One region of the Pseudoalteromonas piscicida genome, then DNA from elsewhere that is predicted to be linked to it. Evidence: riboswitches for the same ligand, from Rfam matches in the RefSeq annotation. Region 1 holds a riboswitch; the other holds the start of a gene.
What was found. A riboswitch is a leader RNA that binds a small molecule or an ion and turns the genes downstream of it on or off. The one in region 1 is predicted to bind lysine.
Positions count from the first base shown of each region.

Region 2: it holds a riboswitch for lysine, as region 1 does, so the genes downstream of both, dapA (4-hydroxy-tetrahydrodipicolinate synthase) here and lysC (lysine-sensitive aspartokinase 3) in region 1, are expected to answer to the same signal.

Region 1 is NZ_CP021646.1:2,010,609-2,020,659, reverse strand. It holds gene B1L02_RS09510 (ATPase) at 1-453, opposite strand, end outside; gene B1L02_RS09505 (condensin complex protein MksE) at 450-998, opposite strand; gene B1L02_RS09500 (hypothetical protein) at 1,003-2,247, opposite strand; gene nhaD (sodium:proton antiporter NhaD) at 2,404-3,651, shown strand; lysine riboswitch at 3,796-3,966, shown strand; gene lysC (lysine-sensitive aspartokinase 3) at 4,055-5,401, shown strand; gene B1L02_RS09485 (DUF924 family protein) at 5,523-6,053, shown strand; gene B1L02_RS09480 (sodium-dependent transporter) at 6,133-7,458, shown strand; gene B1L02_RS09475 (DUF2989 domain-containing protein) at 7,681-8,481, opposite strand; gene B1L02_RS09470 (glyceraldehyde-3-phosphate dehydrogenase) at 8,670-10,051, shown strand, end outside.
Region 2 is NZ_CP021646.1:262,454-272,504, reverse strand. It holds gene B1L02_RS01270 (response regulator) at 1-1,108, opposite strand, end outside; gene B1L02_RS24200 (type IV pili methyl-accepting chemotaxis transducer N-terminal domain-containing protein) at 1,105-1,620, opposite strand; lysine riboswitch at 1,763-1,941, shown strand; gene dapA (4-hydroxy-tetrahydrodipicolinate synthase) at 2,057-2,941, shown strand; gene B1L02_RS01260 (2,3,4,5-tetrahydropyridine-2,6-dicarboxylate N-succinyltransferase) at 2,952-3,692, shown strand; gene B1L02_RS01255 (PLP-dependent decarboxylase) at 3,692-4,897, shown strand; gene B1L02_RS01250 (succinylglutamate desuccinylase/aspartoacylase family protein) at 4,900-6,012, shown strand; gene B1L02_RS01245 (phospholipase A) at 6,226-7,248, shown strand; gene B1L02_RS01240 (bifunctional GNAT family N-acetyltransferase/hotdog fold thioesterase) at 7,322-8,221, opposite strand; gene B1L02_RS01235 (spermidine synthase) at 8,395-9,084, shown strand; gene B1L02_RS25065 (hypothetical protein) at 9,196-9,396, shown strand; gene dtd (D-aminoacyl-tRNA deacylase) at 9,383-9,823, opposite strand; gene B1L02_RS01220 (alpha/beta fold hydrolase) at 9,843-10,051, opposite strand, start outside.

The sequences.
Region 1 (10,051 bases):
AAGTTCTTGTGCTTTTAGCTCTACAGGCTTAAGTTGTTTTTCCTGTAAGTGATTAAAGAGCTTAGTGTACTTGATGATACTTTTACCTTGGGTGTAATCATCGAGGTTCAATTTGCCTTGATAGCAAAAAAACTGGTGCGCGTAACCGGCGATTTTACCCAATCCCGCAACGCCAATGACCACATCGCCGTGGGGGAGGTTGGCTTCCAGCAAAATATAGGATTGATCAGAAGAGAAGTAGAACTTACGCGTTTCTTCTAAATCGTGACCATCCCATTCAGTCAGTCTTAAATCGTTGATAAGTGGAAACTGCAGCGCATTGATCACCGAGCTTTTACCAGTGTTATTTGGAGCGCAGATTGACGCGCTTTTATCCAGAGGAATGACACACTTAGCGTATCCGGCGGTATTTAATAATGCTAGTTTACTTAAGCCGTACAACTGCTCGCTCATAGCTCGTCCTCAATATCATATTGTTCTTCGTTTACTTCCATTAGCGCGTCAATGTAGCGATAAATCGGTGCAAGTAGCATAAAGCCTTGCTCAACCTCCCGGGCAAGACCCAGTCTTACCATACGTAAAAACACGTCTTTTCTGAGATCTGAGCCCGAAAAAATCTCCAACTGATCAAAAAGGTGCTTATTGAGTTGCACTATGGTTTGCATTAGCTCTAGATCGCAGCTTTCATCAAATAGTACGCGAAGCGGATCTTTGCCTTGGTTGGCATAGTGCTCAATCAAAATATAAATGGTTAGGGCAATCGCGCGGGAAATTTTCCCCATATTTGGCGTGCTTTCATCGCTTGCCAAATAATAAAAGCCACGGGCATCGTGCTGTAAATCATGGCCTAAGGCCGAAAATAGCGCTTGATAGCTTTCTATCTGCTGATCTAATTCTTGCCAAAGAGTGGTGTCTTGCTCACTGATGTGATACCCGCTCACCAATTTTTTATTGATGGCTTGGAGCTCGTTGAGCATATCTAAATTAATTGTCGTCATAATGCTAATCTTGTTTTGCTTTGGCACTAAATGGATATAAAGAGAAGGTATGCGATGCGATAGTGATCTTACTCTTTTGTTGCTCTTGGCTAAGTGCCAAGTCAGATTCGTTGATCAGCTTTTGATAAAGAAACAGCATTTCGTCTGCTTCAAGATCTGGGTAGCTATCGCTTAAAAAGCCCAATAGTGCCTGGCGCTTTTTACCGGTTTGTTGAAATCTCGTTTTTACCGAGTTGTAATCTGGAATGTTAGGGCTTTGATAAGCTGGCACATCGTCGTGATCGGGTAGCTGATATTCTTCATGCTCAAACTCAACGAGACTTGCCATATAAGCGACCATGTGACGCTTTTGACCGAGGTTAAAGCGTTGAATGTCTGAAACAAACTCTGGCTGAACCGGTGAGAGTAACCGATCAACGCCGCGCTTTCTAATTTGCCCAAGGACTTTGGAAGCTTGGCGTGTAATGAGTGTATTGCGGCGTAGCTCTTCTCTTAACGGCATTAGGAGGTCGGCGCTGCGGCTCAAGCTTTCTCTACCAATGAGGTGCATATCTAAAATGCGTGTTCTGAGTTGCTCCAGCATACGTTTGTCTGCAGCACCACGGCCTAATTGTTCAATCTCGTCAATTTGCTCACTGACCTGAAGCTCTATCTGATCAAAACAGCGTTGGAATGGGCCATGAATATCAACCATTTCCAGCATAGGTTCGATATATTCGTCAAAAGCTTCCAGTACGGCTTTATATCTCATACCAAGAGACAGAGTAGAGGTGTCAGACTTTGCTTGTTCAACCAAGTTCATGATAGCGCTTTCGTTATGTTCGAACAGCTTAACAATCTTACGAACGCGTTCGTCCATAATGCGGCTAAAGCGGCGCAGCTCAGAGTAGTCAGCCTCTTCACCGGCTTGTGCGATGCGATTACCTAATCTTTCTAAGTCTTTTACCAGCACCGTGATCTCTTCCGCTAAACCGAGACTTTCTTCTTGTAAAAGGAAGCTGGCGAAGTCGGCGATTGCGCGGTTGATTTCTAACTGTGACGACTTAGCTAAAGGGATAATAATTTCTTGTTGGAGTAATCGATTGGTTTCTTTATAAATTCGCTCACTCGTCCAGCTGGGATTTTTCTGTTTTAGGATGTTTTGTACATCTTTTAGACTGAAATCAGCGAGCTTAAATCGTTTAAAAAGTAGCTCGAGTACGCTCCAGTGTTCATTTATCGTGTTTAATAATTTTTTTGCTGGGATCATAACTTTCCAGTGTGTAGTAGTTAAGTTACATCACTACTTCATCAATTTGTCACAAAATGTTTATCGTACGTAGCATGGGGACTGTGATGGTGCTAGAATCCGCCGCGAAAACGAACCCACCCCTTGTTACATTTAATTACAGGTTGTTTACGCATTATGGTCACGCCCATTATTCTAACCCTGATCGCCATCGCTTTTATACTCATCGTTATAGAAGATATTATTCACGTAAACAAGGCCAAAACAACGCTTTTTTTTGGTACTTTATGTTGGATTATCGCCTTTATCTCTCCAATTCATGGTCAAAGCCCAGAAATTGTACAAATTGAACTAGACCATAACATTTTGGAAATCGCGACCTTATGGCTGTTCTTAATGGCAGCGATGACGTTTGTGGCCTACTTGAACTCAAAAGGATTTATCCAAAATATTGTTCACCGGATCATGCCAACCCATATTAGCGAACGCAAGCTAATGTTTTTGGTTGGTGCTTTTGCATTCGTATTTTCGTCAATATCGGATAATATTACCGCGACGCTTATTTCATTAGCTGTAGTCATGTCTTTGAAGTTAGACCCGAAAAAGCTAATTAGATATGCGACGTTAATCATCTTCAGTGTCAACTCTGGAGGGGTGTCATTGATCACTGGTGATGTAACCACCTTGATGATATTTCTGGCCGATAAAGTAACGATCCCTGATCTGCTTTTATTAATTGCGCCCTCTATTTTTAGCGTATTTATCTTAGCTGCGATGCTGTCGATCGGCATGAATGATAAGATCACCTTTGAAAAGGTAGAATTACGCAGAATTGAAAAAACCGATATCACTATTGCGCTTATCTTTTTATCAACCATTTTTGCAACGTTATTTTTAAGCGTTCAATACCATGTACCGCCGATGTTGACTTTCTTATTTGGTTTGTCTCTGATGTTTTTAACGGCACAGTTTTTGATGCGTAAGAAGGATGTCAACAAGAAAATCATCGACTATATTCGTGAAATCGAATACGACACCTTATTGTTCTTTGTTGGCGTGCTGCTATTGGTTGGTGCGTTGAAAGAGGTGGGTGTATTATCTAAGTTTACCGACTTATATCTGCACCTTGCACCAGAATACGCAAACTACTTGGTTGGCTTGATGAGTGCTGCGGTAGACAATGTGCCATTGACGGCAGCGTTATTAAAAGCAGACATTACAATGACCCCAGCACAATGGCTAACCTTTACTTATGCGACTGGCGTTGGTGGTTCTATGTTAATCATTGGTTCTGCGGCGGGTATCATTGCAATGAGTAAGGTAAAAGCCTTGACCTTCTCGAGTTATCTTAAAATGAGTGTCTATCTACTCATTGCATACACCATTGGATATGGTGGCGCATATTTCGCGGGTCAGCTTATTTAACGTAAATTGACGTTATTTTTAGCCTTTGGGATAAGTTTTTTTATAAATTACTTGACACCTAGACGGCTAAAAGATAATTTTCTCCTATCGCCCGCATTTATTGCGGGCTTTTATTTTGCTTTTATTCAGATTAACAAAGGCAAAATAAACAGAAGAGGCGCGATGCTTAGGTAGTTAGTGTGAGGTGACGAGACCGATGACCACTAGTGAGGGAAGTATTCGCCGAGGAGAAACGTTGCTCGTCGCGACGATTCTTCGGTTTACGAGGCTGAATCCTCGGAACTGTCACCGTATTGGTGGAGAGCTTCTGGCAAAGGTCATTTCAAGCGTTCGTCTTTCTAGAAATCCCATGCCGAGTTCTCCTTATAAAATTTGACTGTGTCAACAGTCGAGAGGAGAGAAAATGAATTCGCAGTATGTTGTAGCCAAATTTGGCGGTACCAGTGTCGCTGACTTTGAAGCTATGTCTCGTTGTGCTCACATTGTTCGTGACAACCCAAATGTTCGAGTGGTCGTTGTTAGTGCATGTGCTGGCGTAACCAATCACCTTGTAACGCTAACCCAACAAAAGGAAGACGAAGTCGGACGCAAAGCAGTTGTTGCAGCGGTTGAAAACATACAGCAAGCGATTATCGATCAAGTATCTTTGGATGCTGATCTTGCTGAAGGCTATAAACAAACATTCACTGAATTTCAAAGCCTTGCGAGTTTACCTGCGCTTAGCAGACAGCAATGCGATGAGATGCTGAGTTTTGGTGAGCGTTTTTCTTCTTATTTATTTACCCAAATATTACGTAATAACCAAGTTCAGGCATCGCGCTTTGATGTGCGTAAAGTGCTTAAAACAGATAATCAATTTGGCAAAGCGAATCCGAATGTTGCAGCTACGCGTGAAGCCGCACAAACGAATCTGGTAGCGCAGCTTGACGGATCTGTGCAAGTGACACAAGGTTTTATCGGTAGTGATCAGTACGGCCAAACAACCACGCTGGGTCGTGGAGGTTCTGATTATAGTGCCGCGTTGCTCGCTGAGGCAATTGATGCGTCTAGCGTACACATTTGGACCGATGTTGTTGGTATTTTTAGTACTGACCCTCGGTTGTGCGTTAAAGCTAAACCCATTCCTCGTTTGAGTTTTGATGAAGCGGCTGAAATGGCGACATTTGGTGCTAAGGTATTACATCCTGCTACTATATTGCCAGCTAGCCGTAAAGGCATTTCTGTATTTGTCGGTTCAAGTCGTGACCCGCAAGCGGGTGGTACTTGGATTGAGAAAGAGAAAACCGCGCAATCGGGAATTCGTGCTGTGACACAACGTAAAAATCAAATATTATTGACTTTAAAGAGCCCTGAAATGCTTCTTGCGAGCGGTTTTTTGGCTCGCATCTTCACTATATTGAGTAACTACAATATATCCGTTGACTTGGTAACGACGTCTGAAATTAGTGTCGCACTAACGCTAGATAATGCGCCTAACGCATCTCGACCAGAGCTAGAACAAGCTTGTTTGGATGAACTAGGAGAGTTTTGTCATGTGACGGTGGAAAACAACCTTACTCTAGTGGCTATGATCGGTTCCGAGATCCAACTGAAAAAGTGCCAACTGAATTTGATGGATGTGTTATCAGAGTTCAATATTCGATTAATATGTCATGGTGCAAGTAAGCACAATCTGTGCTTCTTAGTTGAACAACAAGAGTCTGATCAGGTTGTGCAGTCAATTCATGCTAAATTACTAGAGGTTGCGTAAGTAAATTTATTGCCCTAATGGCACTAATAAAAAAGTTGCATTATTGACGTAAGGGTGGCACTTTGTTCATAACGGTTAGGGTCCGCTGACCTTGAAGTTTGTTTTCCCTAGGAGTGCCATCATGAATTATAAAGACGTTTACGAATTCTGGTTTGTTGAATGCACTGAATCTGACTGGTGGAAGAAGTCTGCGGGCTTTGATCGCATAATAAAAAATCGCTTCGGTATTTTGCACCAAATGGCACACCAAGGAGAGCTTTCGAGCTGGAGAGCAACACCCCTTGGCGCGCTGTGCGAAATCATTATCTTAGATCAGTTTTCGCGTAATATATTTAGAGATACTCCTAAAGCTTTTGCCAGTGACCCTCTGGCGCTATGCCTCACTCAGCATGCCATCGAAAAGGGTTATCACCGTCAGCTTAATGACACCGAATTGATGTTTTTATACCTGCCGATGATGCACAGTGAAAGTCGCATCATACATCGTGCTGCAGACCATTATTTTCGTGACCTGCCTAATTATGATTTTGAAGTCGCGCACAAAAAAATTATCGATAGATTTGGCCGCTATCCCCATCGAAACGAAATACTTAATCGCGATCCAACAGAGGAAGAAATGGACTTTCTTGAGGCGCCAAACTCGAGTTTTTGAGGCGCGCTTAGAACCTCTCGCATTTTCAGCGGAAGTACGTATAATCTGCCGTCTACAAAAATAATGATTGATTACAGACATGGCTCATACGCGCGATGGATTTCAAAGCCGCCTTGGCTTTGTGTTAGCAGCAGCTGGTGCTGCTGTTGGACTTGGTAACATTTGGGGATTTCCCACACAAGCTGCAAATCACGGTGGCGGCGCATTTTTACTGGTTTATTTTGCGGTGATCTTTTTACTCGCATTGCCTGCTCTGTACACAGAATTGTATTTGGGCCATCAAGCACAAGCAAACCCAGTAAAAGCACTTAAAACAGCCTGGCGTGAGGGCAATCCGAAAATAGGGGTTGCGGCGGGATATATCGGCCTTGGTGGCGCTATTGTGATGCTAAGCTTTTACTCCATTGTGGCTGGGTGGATGTTGTCTCATGCACTTGATCCCCTTGCGCAAATGGCTGAGCTAGATGCCGCACACCAGTTTCTTAGCGGTGATTCGATACTTAGAAACTTTATCTTTACACCACTGATGTTAATTCTGACCGCGAGCATTATTCTCAAAGGGGTAAAATCAGGCATAGAAGCCTGGTCACGCAGATTAATGCCATTGTTACTGGTGTTACTACTTTGCCTTATTGGTTATATGGCGACATTAGACGGTGCAGCTGAAGGGTTTAGAACGTATTTAGTACCGGACTTTTCAAAAATTAGCGATCCTGATTTGATCATTGCTGCGATGGGGCAGGCGTTCTTTTCGTTGTCATTGGGTGTTGGCTGTATGATGATTTATGGTTCGTACTTAAAACCGAACGAAAATCTACCTAAGCTCACGTTTAGTGTTGCAATGCTAGACACCAGTGTTGCATTTTTAGCCGGTTTACTTATTATCCCTGCAATATTTGTTGCGCAGCAAAATGGTGTCCAAGTATTTCAAGATGGTAAATTAATCGGTGAAGGCCGTTTGATTTTTGCTATTTTACCTGAGCTGTTTGCCAATATGGGTGAAGTGGGATTATTAGTTAGTCTGACTTTCTTTGTACTTATGTCTATAGCGTCGGTAACTTCTACGATTTCCTCAACGGAAATTCCGGTATCGTTTTTGGTTGAAAACCACGGTTTTAAACGTAAACAAGCGACTTGGCTAGTCACACTCGTTATCTTATTGGCATCGAGCACCATCATTCTAAACTTTGATTGGCTGTTTGAATTGGTTATTAGTCTCTTTACACAATATCAGCTACCTTTGATGGGATTGTTCTACTTTATTACTGTTGGCTGGGTCTGGAAGCGTGGTAATCAGCTTCACTTGGAATCTCGTGGTGCACATTACTGGTTTGCTCAGTATGTTAGATTTGTTTGCCCAGTCTTGATGACCGCAGTATTTATTAATGTAGCACTTGCAAAGTAGTGGTGATTTTTACCAACTTGACTTAGTACTTGCTCAATTTGAGGGATTAAATCTGACGCTAGCTGTGTTAAAAATTTATCATTTAGAACCTAAATAGCAAAATTTTTGCCGGGCTATCGACAAGATTTTCTTGCCGAAAAATAGGCCACTTAATTAAGTAAATTGATATTATTTTCAAAAACGGGAAGCATCGGCTTCCCGTTTTGGTTTTTACAACAAGGCTCAAAAATCACGTGGAGAGACAAACTCCCCGGCTTGAATGCTCTCGTAGGTCCTTTCTGCCAAGGAATCTAAGTTGGCTAAATCTTTTCCCATTGACGCCAGTTGGTTTGTCACCGGAATAATATCGATATCTTCAACCCCAGAAAGCTGAGCCACTCGGGCAAAAGTATATGCGTGCTTATACTTTTCGTGTTTGTAGAAGATACTGACTAAAGATGAATAGACTTCTGGATTAGGGGTGTGGCCGCTTTTATTCAGTTCTAATACGCGGTAGAGAATATCAACGGTTTTATCATCATCCACTTTGGCGTAAAACTCGGCGAGGAAAAGCTGAATTTCGGGATCGTTTTGCACTCTTGAGTCGTCCTGCATATTCAGCAGCTTATTCATTGCAGCACGATCATTGTTACGAGACCAGTGATAGTAAAGCAGGCCAGGGTGATTACTGTTTTTTGTTTCGTTGTAAATACGCGTCATTTCTTTTAGTGCGGTGAGATGACCTTCCACTCTTGAAGTGGTTTTTTCTTTTAATTTGATGTGCTCAATTTTGGCGGCGCGAGAAACACATTGGTTATAGCTTTCTAAATTTTGCAACAAGTCATATTTGTTATCGTCCGTCGGTGACTTGTATTCATGGTAGCGCGCGTAGATAAGCGACGCGCGTTCGTCTTTACAGTGACTGTCTGTATTTAAGTCTTCACAAAAACCAGGCGTTTCGCTACACACTTGGTTCAATGTTAGGGTGTCGTCGCAACCAGCTAGTAGTAACGCTGCAAAAACTAGCGACTTTTTAAACGCCATAGTTTGACCTCAATCATTTTTTATAATTATAGGGGGTTATGCCCGAATAAACAGGGTGGAGCTAATGGTTTACTAGTTTAACGCAATGAATTGTTCGGTAACAGTGGAGAATCACCACAGTTTAAATTAGAATAGCCGTGCCCATTCGGGCTATCCGTTCAAAGAAAATTGTTTATTAGGCAGAAAAAATGACCTTATCTCACGAGCAAGAATATCAAAACAGCTGGCAAGAGCGTCAAGATTATGCAGAAAGCATGCAACCCCTAATCGGTCGTCTATACCGTAACAAAGGCGTTGAAATCTCTGTATACGGTCGCCCTCTTGTGAGTGCAAGCACCATTGATGTTATCAAAGCACACAAAACAGTAGCACGCTTTGAAGAGCGCAAACTACGTCTTCGTGAAAGCTTTCCATTCTTAGAAGTGATCAGTAAAATGGAATTAGCACCAGGTCGTGTTGACCTTGGTAAGCTAGCTTATGCCTACATTTATAAAAATGCAGGTGAAGGCCGCTCAATCGAAGAGTTTTTAAATGCAGAACTTGCAGAATTACTAAACCAAGGCGCACGTCCAGAACCTCGTGACGTTGTTCTTTATGGTTTTGGTCGCATTGGCCGTTTATTAGCACGCCTACTTATCGAACGTGGCGGCTCTCACGCTGATTTACGCCTACGTGCAATCGTTGTTCGCGGTGGCCGCGATGGTGATCTTGAGAAACGTGCAAGCTTATTGCGTCGTGACTCAATTCACGGTCCTTTCAATGGTTCAATCACAGTAGACCATGAAAAGGGTGCGATTAAAGCAAATGGTAACTACATTCAGGTGATCTACGCAAACTCACCTGAAGAAGTGGATTACACAAAATACGGTATTGAGAACGCACTTATCGTTGATAACACAGGTGTATGGAAAGACGAAGATGGTTTAGGTAAACACCTTAAGTCAATCGGTGCGTCTAAAGTGTTACTTACAGCACCAGCGAAAGGCGACATTAAAAACATCGTTTATGGTGTTAACAACTCAGACATTCAGTCTGAAGACAAGATTGTTTCTGCAGCAAGCTGTACAACTAACGCAATCACACCAGTATTAAAAGCACTCAACGATAAGTTTGGTATTAAGAATGGTCACGTTGAGACCGTTCACTCTTACACGAATGACCAAAACTTGATCGACAACTACCACAAAGCTGAACGTCGTGGTCGTAGTGCGGCATTGAACATGGTTATTACTTCAACGGGTGCTGCGAAAGCGGTTGCTAAAGCACTTCCAGAGCTTGCTGGTAAATTAACTGGTAACGCTATCCGTGTACCAACACCAAACGTGTCAATGGCTATTCTTAACCTAAATCTAGGTAAAGAAACCACTGCTGAAGAGCTAAATGAATTCCTTCGTGAGTCTTCACTTTACTCTGAACTGCGTGACCAGATTGACTACACAGCATCAACAGAAATCGTATCTACTGACCTAGTAGGTAGCCGTTATGCAGGTGTTGTTGACTCTACAGCGACCATCGTTGATGGTGACCGTGTGGTACTTTACGTATGGTACGATAACGAGTTTGGTTATAG
Region 2 (10,051 bases), 1.7 Mb from region 1:
GTGCGTAGACCTTATCCAAATCCTCCGCATTCGTATTTGCGGTCACAACCAAAATCGGAACGGTCGGATCTAGCGCCCTCAAACGCTCAGTAGCTTCAAAGCCATCCATCACTGGCATATTTAAATCCATTAGCACGATGTCGAATTTACCCACTTCATATACTTCAAGGGCACGTTCCCCATGCTCTACATGCGTGACTAATTTGGCTATGGGCTGAAGCATCTTCTCAATCACGCGAGCATTCAGTAAATTATCTTCCACCAGTAAAATATTAGCCGACACCAGCTTAGGTGCCTGTGCCGGTTGATTGTCAATTTCAATGGGTACTCTCAAGGTAGCTCTTGTACCTGTTGGCTCCTTCGCAATAAAATCTAGCCGACCACCAAGCGCTGACGAGAGCAATTGGCAACGTTTAAGCCCTAACTGCGTGCCTTGAAAATGCTCGCTATGCACAGCTTCTCGTAACTGCTGATAGTCGAATCCGGGCCCAGTATCTTCAATAACACACTCTAAATGTGGCGAATTTTCATCCACAACTAGATCCGCGAACACCTGAATACTGCCGCGTTCGGTAAACTTAATTGCATTGTTGAGCAATTCACTGATCAACCAAACAATTCGCTTACAATCACAATAACAGCTCACATCTAACTCATTACTTAAAGCCAAATTAAAGGCTAGGGATTTTTTGTGTGCGGGTATTTGAAAGGCAATACAGGCTGATTTTATTACTTCTCGCAACGCAACTTGATGACGCTCAATCACCACTTCTTGATCGGCAAGGTTATTAAAGTCTTGAACGGAATAAAGTAATATATCCAATTGATGTGCCGCGCTTTTCACATGCTGTAATTGCTGGACATCTCGGTTATTCAAGTATTCATCCAAATACCCCTGAATGGCCTGCAATGGCGTTCTTAGTTCATGACTAACACGTGCTAAAAATCGTGATTTTGAGTGTAACGCATCATCAGCCAGTTTTTTCGCTGCCTCTAATTTATCGAATGTGTCAGCAATTTCTCGCGCCATTGGGCGAAATATAAATTTCGCTTCAATAAACAGTAACAGCAGTCCAAGTAGCCAGATTAATAGCTCTATTTTTCTCACGAATTCTGCTTTTTTCCGCGCTTGCTGTTCAAATAGTGAAACCGCATCGTTGAGCTTTGGGAGCAAACGCTGCGATGCAATAAATATTTGTTCCACCAATTGAGGGTAGGTTGTTGTAATCGAGTTTTCACCAAAGAGACAAATGTAACACTTTGCAAATCCAGCTGTACTGGCTGTTGGTAGTAAAGACGTTCCAGCTCCTCGTCCAGGTAAGCGGCCCTACCACTGCTTTCTGCTTTTGTTAAATACTCATGATTACTTTCAAATTTATCAATAGCTTGGCGGAGTTCATCACCACTTCCTTGATTACCTAGAGTACAAAAAAGCGCGATGCGCTGAGACAACATCCGCTGCATCCCCGCAACATTGATTACATGCGCGTCTTGGGTCTGCTGATACAGTAAATACTGCATAATCCCCATCGCCATTGACAACAATACAGCCATAGCAAGTAATGCCCCGATATAACGATTTTTAACTTTATTTATTAACGGCATATTTTTGTTTTTCATCTCATCGCATTGTCTCAGCTGCAATGTTAAGTGTAGTTAACAATCGTATTATTTACAGTCCGATGCTTGACACCTAGACGGCCAAAATGTTTCAATGCGCGTTCACCCTATTTAGATAGTTTGATGCCACGGCGTCAAACTGAGGGCTGGAAGAGGTGCGTTATTCAGGTAACTAAGTGAAGGAGAGCAAACTCCGTTGCAGCTTAGTGAGGGGAATATACGCCGAGAAATTGAGTTATTGTTTGCTAATACTCATTTCGGGCGACTGGGCTGAATCCCAGCGACTGTCACCAACATACTTGGTGGAGAGCTTCTGGTCTTAGAAAAATAAGGCCATTGGCTGCCTTATCCTTTTTAAGTCCATTGCTCTTCGAATTTTAACGGTTCGAAGTTTGGACACCCTCCTAACTCCGAACATGATTTAAGTTCGGTAGAGATGAAATCACAATTCAACTTATCTGACTATCCGTTGTGGACGGCTTTAGTAACGCCTTTTGATGCTGAAAATCAGGTTGATTTTAGCGCATTAACAACGCTTGTGCGCGATCAAGAGCAAGCTCGTAACGGTATTCTTTTACTAGGCAGTACCGGCGAAGGCCTTGCGCTTACCCAACAAGAGCAGCAACAAATCGTTGAGTTTGTTTGCCAGCTCGCCCCGAGCGTACCGCTAATGGTTGCCGTTGGCGGTAGTAATCTTGAGCAGCAAACACAGTGGGTACGCTTTTGTAATACGCAGCCCATTCATGCGCTTTTACTTGGCTCTCCAATCTACGCAAAGCCCGGTAAAGTTGGTCTGGCGCATTGGTTTAGCACATTACTCGATGAAAGTCATAACCCTTGCATGCTCTACAATGTACCAGGTCGCAGTGCCGTTGCTATTGCCCCTGAACTACTCGGCGAGCTGGCTAGCCACCCTAATCTGTGGGCGCTAAAAGAAGCCAGTGGTGATATTGCCACCTTTGAAGCATTTCGCCAGGCAGCGCCTGATGTCGCAATCTATAGCGGCGACGATGGCTTAATGCCTTACTTTGCACAAGCAGGTGCAATGGGTCTTGTGTCTGTTGCTGCAAACGCATGGCCACAGCAAACTGCGGAGTTTGTAAGGCGCTCTTTAAGCGGTACCTCTCCAAATTTATTTACCATCTGGTCAGAAGCTGCAAACAGCTTATTTGCAGTGGCAAACCCAATTCCAGTGAAAGTGTTAATGCACTTACAAGGCAAGCTGGCAAGTCCAAACTTACGTCCGCCACTGACACATTTGGAACTCACCCATACCGATGCGATCACTCGCGCGAACGAAACGATTTTATCTTGGAACTAAGGCAGTAAACATGAGCTGGTTAACCCTACTAAACGATTTAGAAAATGGCACTGTACGTGCTGCAACACAGGATGAGCAAGGCCATTGGCATGCTAATGTAGAAGTAAAACAAGGGATCCTTGAAGCATTTAGAAATGGCGTAAATACGGAATTCCCGGGTGGTTTTGTTGATAAAGACAACTTAGCACCACGCGGATTTGCTGCACAAGATGGCGTTCGTATGGTTCCTGGCGGAAGCAGTGTAAGACGTGGTGCTTACGTCGCAGCGGGCACAATCATTATGCCACCGGCTTATGTCAACATTGGTGCCTATATTGATTCAGGTACTATGGTAGATAGCCATGCTTTGGTGGGCTCATGCGCACAAATTGGTAAAAACGTACACCTGAGCGCAGCAGTACAAGTGGGCGGTGTATTAGAACCGGTAGGCGCAAGCCCTGTTGTTGTTGAAGACGATGCCTTTATTGGTGCAGGCTGTATACTGGTTGAAGGGGTTGTTGTTAAGCGCGGTGCCGTATTAGCACCGGGTGTACGCCTTTCGGCAAGTATTCCTGTCTATGACTGCGTTAACGAGCGCTTGCTCGACAAAGGTGAAGCCATCCCTGAAAACGCGATAGTGATCCCAGGCTCCCGTCCAGCCTCAAGTGAGTGGGCACGCGAGCAAGGTTTAAGCATGTCATGCGCGCTTATCGTTAAATACCGTGATGAACAAAGTGATGCATCACTGGCGCTGGAAGAGGTTCTACGCTAATGACTTGGTTGAGCACGTCACAGCGAACCGCAGCTGAGGCATTGATCCAGCAACAGGATACGCCATTCTTTTGCTACGATTTAGACAAGCTAAGTGCACATGTTAAGCCCTTAGTTGATCAGCAAATCGTTAAGCTTTGGTATGCCGTCAAAGCGAATCCGCTATCACATATCATTCAAACCCTAGATAACGCTGGGTTTAACTTTGATGTGGCATCTAGCGGCGAGCTTGATCAGGTGTTATCTCAAGGGATCGCACCTGAACGCGTGCTCAACACCGGCCCTGCCAAATCACTAAAGCAGATCCGTCACTTTGCGACACAAGGCGTACGTATTTTCGTGGCCGAAAGTCACAATCAAGTACGCTGGTTAAATCAAGTGGCCGAAGAGTTTGAGCTTCAATTTGAAGTTTTACTGCGGGTGCAATTACGCTTTGATAAAGCAGAGCACAATCCACTTGGTGGCAATACGCTGACTCCTTTTGGCCTTGGCGCTGAGCAGTGGCAAGCTCTAACCTTAAGTGACTACACTCATCTAGACTTTGTCGGCCTGCATATTTTCCAGTGGGGCAATATGCTCTGTAGCGATACACTCGCTGAACTTTGGCAGGCTATGGTTGCACCTTTAGTTCAGCTCTCTGCTGATTTAGGTATTACTCTAAAGGTGCTCGACTTAGGCGGTGGTCTTGGCATCCCCTATGATACGCAAAGCCCTTCTCTTGATTGGCAAAAATTGGTCGACACGCTTGCGCTGATTAAATCCGCCACGCAAGTAGATGAATTATGGATGGAGTTAGGCCGCTATGCGGTTGGCGAGTGTGGCTTTTATCTCAACCCTGTGGTTGAACAAAAACAGAACTACGGTGAGCAGCAACTTATTGTCGCTGGCGGTGTCAACCATCTGCTGCGCCCTGCTGTAACGGCGCAAGCTTTCCCAGCGGAGCTGTTACGCCAATCTCAAGCTGAATCTAGTGAATTTCATATTCATGGCCCTCTTTGCACTGCATTAGATAAGTTGGGCACTCTAGCCTTACCAAGCGACAGTGCCGATGGCGATTGGCTTGTTTTCAGTCAGTGTGGCGCATACGGCTACACCGAAAGTATGCCGTTCTTTCTATGTCATGAGCTCCCTGCAGAGTACATCATCTCAGCTGGAGAAATCAGCTGTGTCCGTGAAGCAGAGCCCGCTTCAAGTTATTTGAGGTAAACATGAATACCATTACACAACAACATATTCAGGTTGGTGAAATTGCCAACGGCTTGCCTTTGACTATTCCAGTCTATCGCATCAAAGGTGATGGCAGTGGGCCTAAGGTGTATATCCAAGCAAATATGCATGGCGCCGAAGTGCAAGGTAATGCGGTGATTTATCAACTGCTGGAACAGTTGAAGCAATTGTCATTAAAAGCGGACATCACCTTAGTGCCTTACGCAAACCCGATTGGTTGTAATCAGAAATCTGGTGAGTTTACTTTAGGACGTTTTGATCCAATTACAGGCACGAATTGGAATCGGATGTACATCAACCATTCCGGGTTGGTTGCCGAGTTTGTGAAGCAAAACCCGACGCTATCAATAACAGAAATCGCTCAGCAATTTCGCCAACGATTAGTTGAGCGCACCCAAGCACTACTTGATGGGCCCTTAGATAGGTTGACAACAGGTAAGCGCATCGCCTTGAGTTTGCAGCGTTTAGCCCATGAAGCTGAGATTGTTTTAGACCTTCATACAGGCCCTATTTCAGCAAAACACTTGTATTGCCCTGAATATGCAAAAGACAGCGCTCGATATTTTGATATTCCACATGTGTTGCTTATTCCAAGCGATTTTGATGGTGCAATGGATGAAGCAAGTTTTTGTCCTTGGTGGAACTTGCAACAGGCCTATCAGGCTAAAGGCCGAGATATCCCAGTACTAACCGAAGCGTTTACAGTTGAACTTGGCTCTCAAGAAAAAATTGATTTAGCGGAAGCATTGAATGACGCCAATAGCATTTTGAGCTACCTAAACCATAAACAGGCCTTTCAAGACGCGCACTTTATGCCACAAGACATTACCCGTTACGTCTGTCGACTCGAGAATTATCGCGCCTTTTATGCCCCAATGGGTGGCATGGTGGAATATACGGCAAAGCTTGGAGAGCATATCAAGGCAGGCCAAACCATCGCTAAAATCCTCAGAATGGAGCGTTATTTATCAGAAGCGCCCTTAAATGAGATCAAGTTAGAAGAAGATGCCATCGCCATTTTGCACTTTGCTTCTGCTAGCGTGAATCAAGGCACTGAGCTGTATAAGTTTTTTACTCAAGTTGAAACGCTTTAACACGAGTACTTTAATTGCGTGAGAGTAAGTCAAAGCAAATAAGCTCTGCTTGTTTAGCTTAACGCTTACTAAGGTATGGCGGCGATAGCCGCCACCTTTTTCTTATTCGTATGTATTTTCCTTTCTGACATTGTTGACCTTCGAGATTCATTTCCCTTTCATTATCATTGGTTAATAATGTAACCAATTGTACTTACTCTCGGCGCATACAGGATGAAACTTACACACTTATCAATACCGGCTTTGGCCTTACTTACCTTGCCACTTTACGCTCAAGAAGCCCAACAGGAAGATGAAATCGATTTAGTCAAACAGTGCGTACTCAACGCGGTATTAACTGGAGAAAAAAACAAAACCGTAGAGCAAGTCCGTACCGAATGTGCCGAGGCTGATGCAGATAAGAACTTGAGCCAATTGGATAAACGCATGGCGCGCGAGCGCGTAACAGAAAAAAACCGTAACGTATTGACACCGCATAAGCGCAATTATATTTTGCCGGTGTCCTACATGACCAACGTCAACAGCAGACCATTCGACGGTCTAAAAGCCATTGACGATGAAGACGGCGAGCCAATCGACAATTTTGAAGCCAAATACCAAATCTCGTTAAAAGCGCCTATTTATAAAAACTTTTCGGATAAAGATCAGGCAATATATTTTGCTTTTACGCTGCAATCGTATTGGCAGCTGTATAACAAAGATGTGTCTTCACCATTTCGTGAAACCAACTATGAACCTGAAATCTTTTGGATTAACTTTTTAGATGATGAAAATGTTTTGTGGGGCGATGAGATGGCTTTTGTACTTGGGGTTTCCCACCAATCTAATGGTCGCAGTCAGCCAAACTCCCGTTCTTGGAATCGTGTCTACGCGAATTTTATCTGGGAAACCCAAGGCTTTGTATTCAACTTTAAGCCTTGGTATCGCTTACCTGAGAATGACAAAGACGATGCATTAGATCCACGCGGTGACGACAATCCAAATATTGACGAGTACTTAGGTCACTTCGAGTTTAGTGGCGTATATCGTCACGAAGAGCATGAATTTGGCTTTATGTGGCGCAATAATTTAAGCAGCGATAATCGCGGTGCAATTCAGCTAGATTGGTCATTTCCGATTTGGGGAAGGCTACGCGGCTATGCTCAATACTTTAATGGTTACGGCGAAAGCTTAATAGACTACAACACGCATACCCAAAGACTCGGTATTGGTGTGCTGCTCACTGATATTCTTTAAGCTCAATCGCATACAAAAAAAGCTCTGAACACTCAGAGCTTTTTCGTTCGGGAAGCTGAGAATAATGCTCTGCTTATTGCGGTTTAAGCACCACAAACTGCCCTTCAAATTTAGCGACTAGCATGTCACCATCGTAGACATTCACTGGCACCAGATATTTTGCTTTGCCAGCCGTCTCGAGCGCTTGTAATTCACCTTCGCAGTCCGCAATGGTAACCGTTGCAGCAGGTGCTGTAGTCAGCGGCTTTAGATATTTGATATTGGCGTCAGCCAGCACAATATCTCCCTCTAACCCAAGCTCCTTAAGTGCTAAATACGTTGCACCCCACCCCGTTAGCGTCGCCATGCTATATATAGAGCCTGCAAACATCGAGTTGTGTAAATTGAGGTTTGCTTTTAAATCAGCCTTAGTGGAAAACTGCCAGTCGGTATAGCTTTCGACTTTAATCCCCATCGCATCACTGATTGGAATAGACTCGCGCCAAGTATTTTGTAATACATGAGTCCAATCTGGTTGCCTAAACCAGCCAGGCTCCGTAGGACGCTGTTTTACCATTTTCCAGTGCTGCACATCGCCATAGGCTAAGTGTGCCTTTTCAACCACTTCATAGCCATGACGCTCATAAAATGACAACGCGCGCTCACGAGCATACAAGACCAGCTCTTCCGCTTTTTGCGTCCAGGCAATAATTTCAAGCTCATGTAGCAAACGGCTACCTAAATGATGACCTCGATGCCCTTCAGCGACGGCCATGTAGCGCACTTGCGCTTGCTTATGATTGTTAAAATGGAGCCTAGCTACGCCTAGCACTTCACCATCATTATTTTTAATGTAGCGATGTTCAGCTTCTTGTTCTAAATCATCCTGTTCGCTGCCACGAGGTTGATCCCATGGCGCTCTTAACACCTGCCAGCGTAACTGGTAATAGGCTTGCCAATCTTCGCTGCTTTGTGGTGAAGTTACCTCAAACATCACTGACTCCTGTTTTGTTATTAGCCTGTTAAACGACTTTGAATCTAGTACGGATACACCCTACAAGATAAGCTCAGTGTAGGGAATAAAATGCGCCAAAACATTTATCCTTTAGTGTAAAAACTGATGGACAAGCTGGCATTCACAAAATCCTCGTCTATGCTGATGTTATCATGGGAGAATTTATTACGCATTCAGGCACTATCAGCAACGATTTTGTGGACCGGAGCCACCAGCTAGGACACTTGCTATATTGGCATAAACAAGGCAGAAATAGCATCCAAGTGCGCCAAGAGAAATCGTTAAGATGGCTTCTGATAAACAACACATTACAATCCGTTGTGGAGTTAAACCACCCGGAGCACTTGTTATTTCCTCATTTAAAAACATTCGCGAGTCGCTGGCAGCAAGTCGCACCACCAACAAGCGTATTGGAGCTGGGTCTTGGCGCCGGTGCTATCCGCGATTACCTCAATGCCACTTATCCAAATTGTCACATTACCACCATAGATAACAACCCAGATGTGATCCATTGTTACAAACGCTATTTTGGTGGCGACCCTTTATGCGATGTTAATTGTGTTGATGTATTTAAGGCGCTGCAACAAGGTAAACGCTACGATTGGATTGTGCTCGATTTATTTAGTGAACTCGAGCCTCCCATATTCTTGTTTCAACACCAATTTTATCGCCTGCTCAGAGCCGCTATTAATGATGGAGGCCGACTGTATATCAACTTTTTAACTGAGCATGAATCGCAACTCAAGCAACTTCAGCACTTATTAATTACCAACTTTGGCAAAAAGCCTTTTATCGAAAAAGTGCCGGATTACGCCAACATGATTATCGAGGTTAAACGCTAGGGCCTGTTGATCTTTCAAGTTTGTTTTTGCAGCAGTTTGATTGGTATTTATACAAGGCAGAGCCAGCGTAGCATAGTCATTCTATGTAAGTCTGGCGATAACACAGTAGAAATGCTAATCAAGCGCTGCCCTTTGGGTTCATCTGAGTGCGCTTTGTTCATTGTTGCTCAACTTTTGCCTAGATTACTAGGCGGCAAGTCGAGCGTCGCGACCAAAACACACTCAGAAGAACAAAAATCAAACAGCAAAGGTCAACTGGCCCTAGCATTTGTTGACCCTAGCCTTTTACATCAAATCACTATTCAACACTAAAGTTAAAAGTCACAGGGCCGTCGTTCAGTAACCTCACCTTCATATCCGCAGCAAATTGCCCCGTCGCGACTTTCAACCCTGCAGCCTTAGCTTGAGCCACAAAATATTCGTAGAGTGTATTCGCTTGCTCTGGTGTTCCTGCACCCGAGAAACTTGGCCTCATGCCTTTTTTAGTATCTGCCGCTAAGGTGAATTGCGATACAACCAATAATTCACCTTCTATGTCTTTTAAACTTAAATTCATTTTCCCGTTGTCGTCGGTAAAAATACGGTAGTTACTCACCTTGTGCAGTAACTTATCCGCAGTTTGTTCTGTATCCGGCTTTTCAACGCCCAATAGTAGTAATATCCCCTGTTTGATCTGGCCTACAATCTCACCTTCTACTTCTACCTTTGCCTCACTGACTCTTTGAATTAGTCCTTGCACTACCTACCTCTTGTGACTTCTAATGATGCTGAATTTTACACTGTAATAGATCAGCCGCTCGTCTTATTGCTTCTGCGTAAACGGGGTTAGCGCTGCAATGTCCAACCCCATTCAATATCAGTAACTGTGCCTTAATGACTTGCGCTAACTGATGAACTGGCGCGTATCGGCACATTAAATCATGCCGACTGTGAATAAACCAGATAGGTAAGTGCTCAAGCTGCTGTG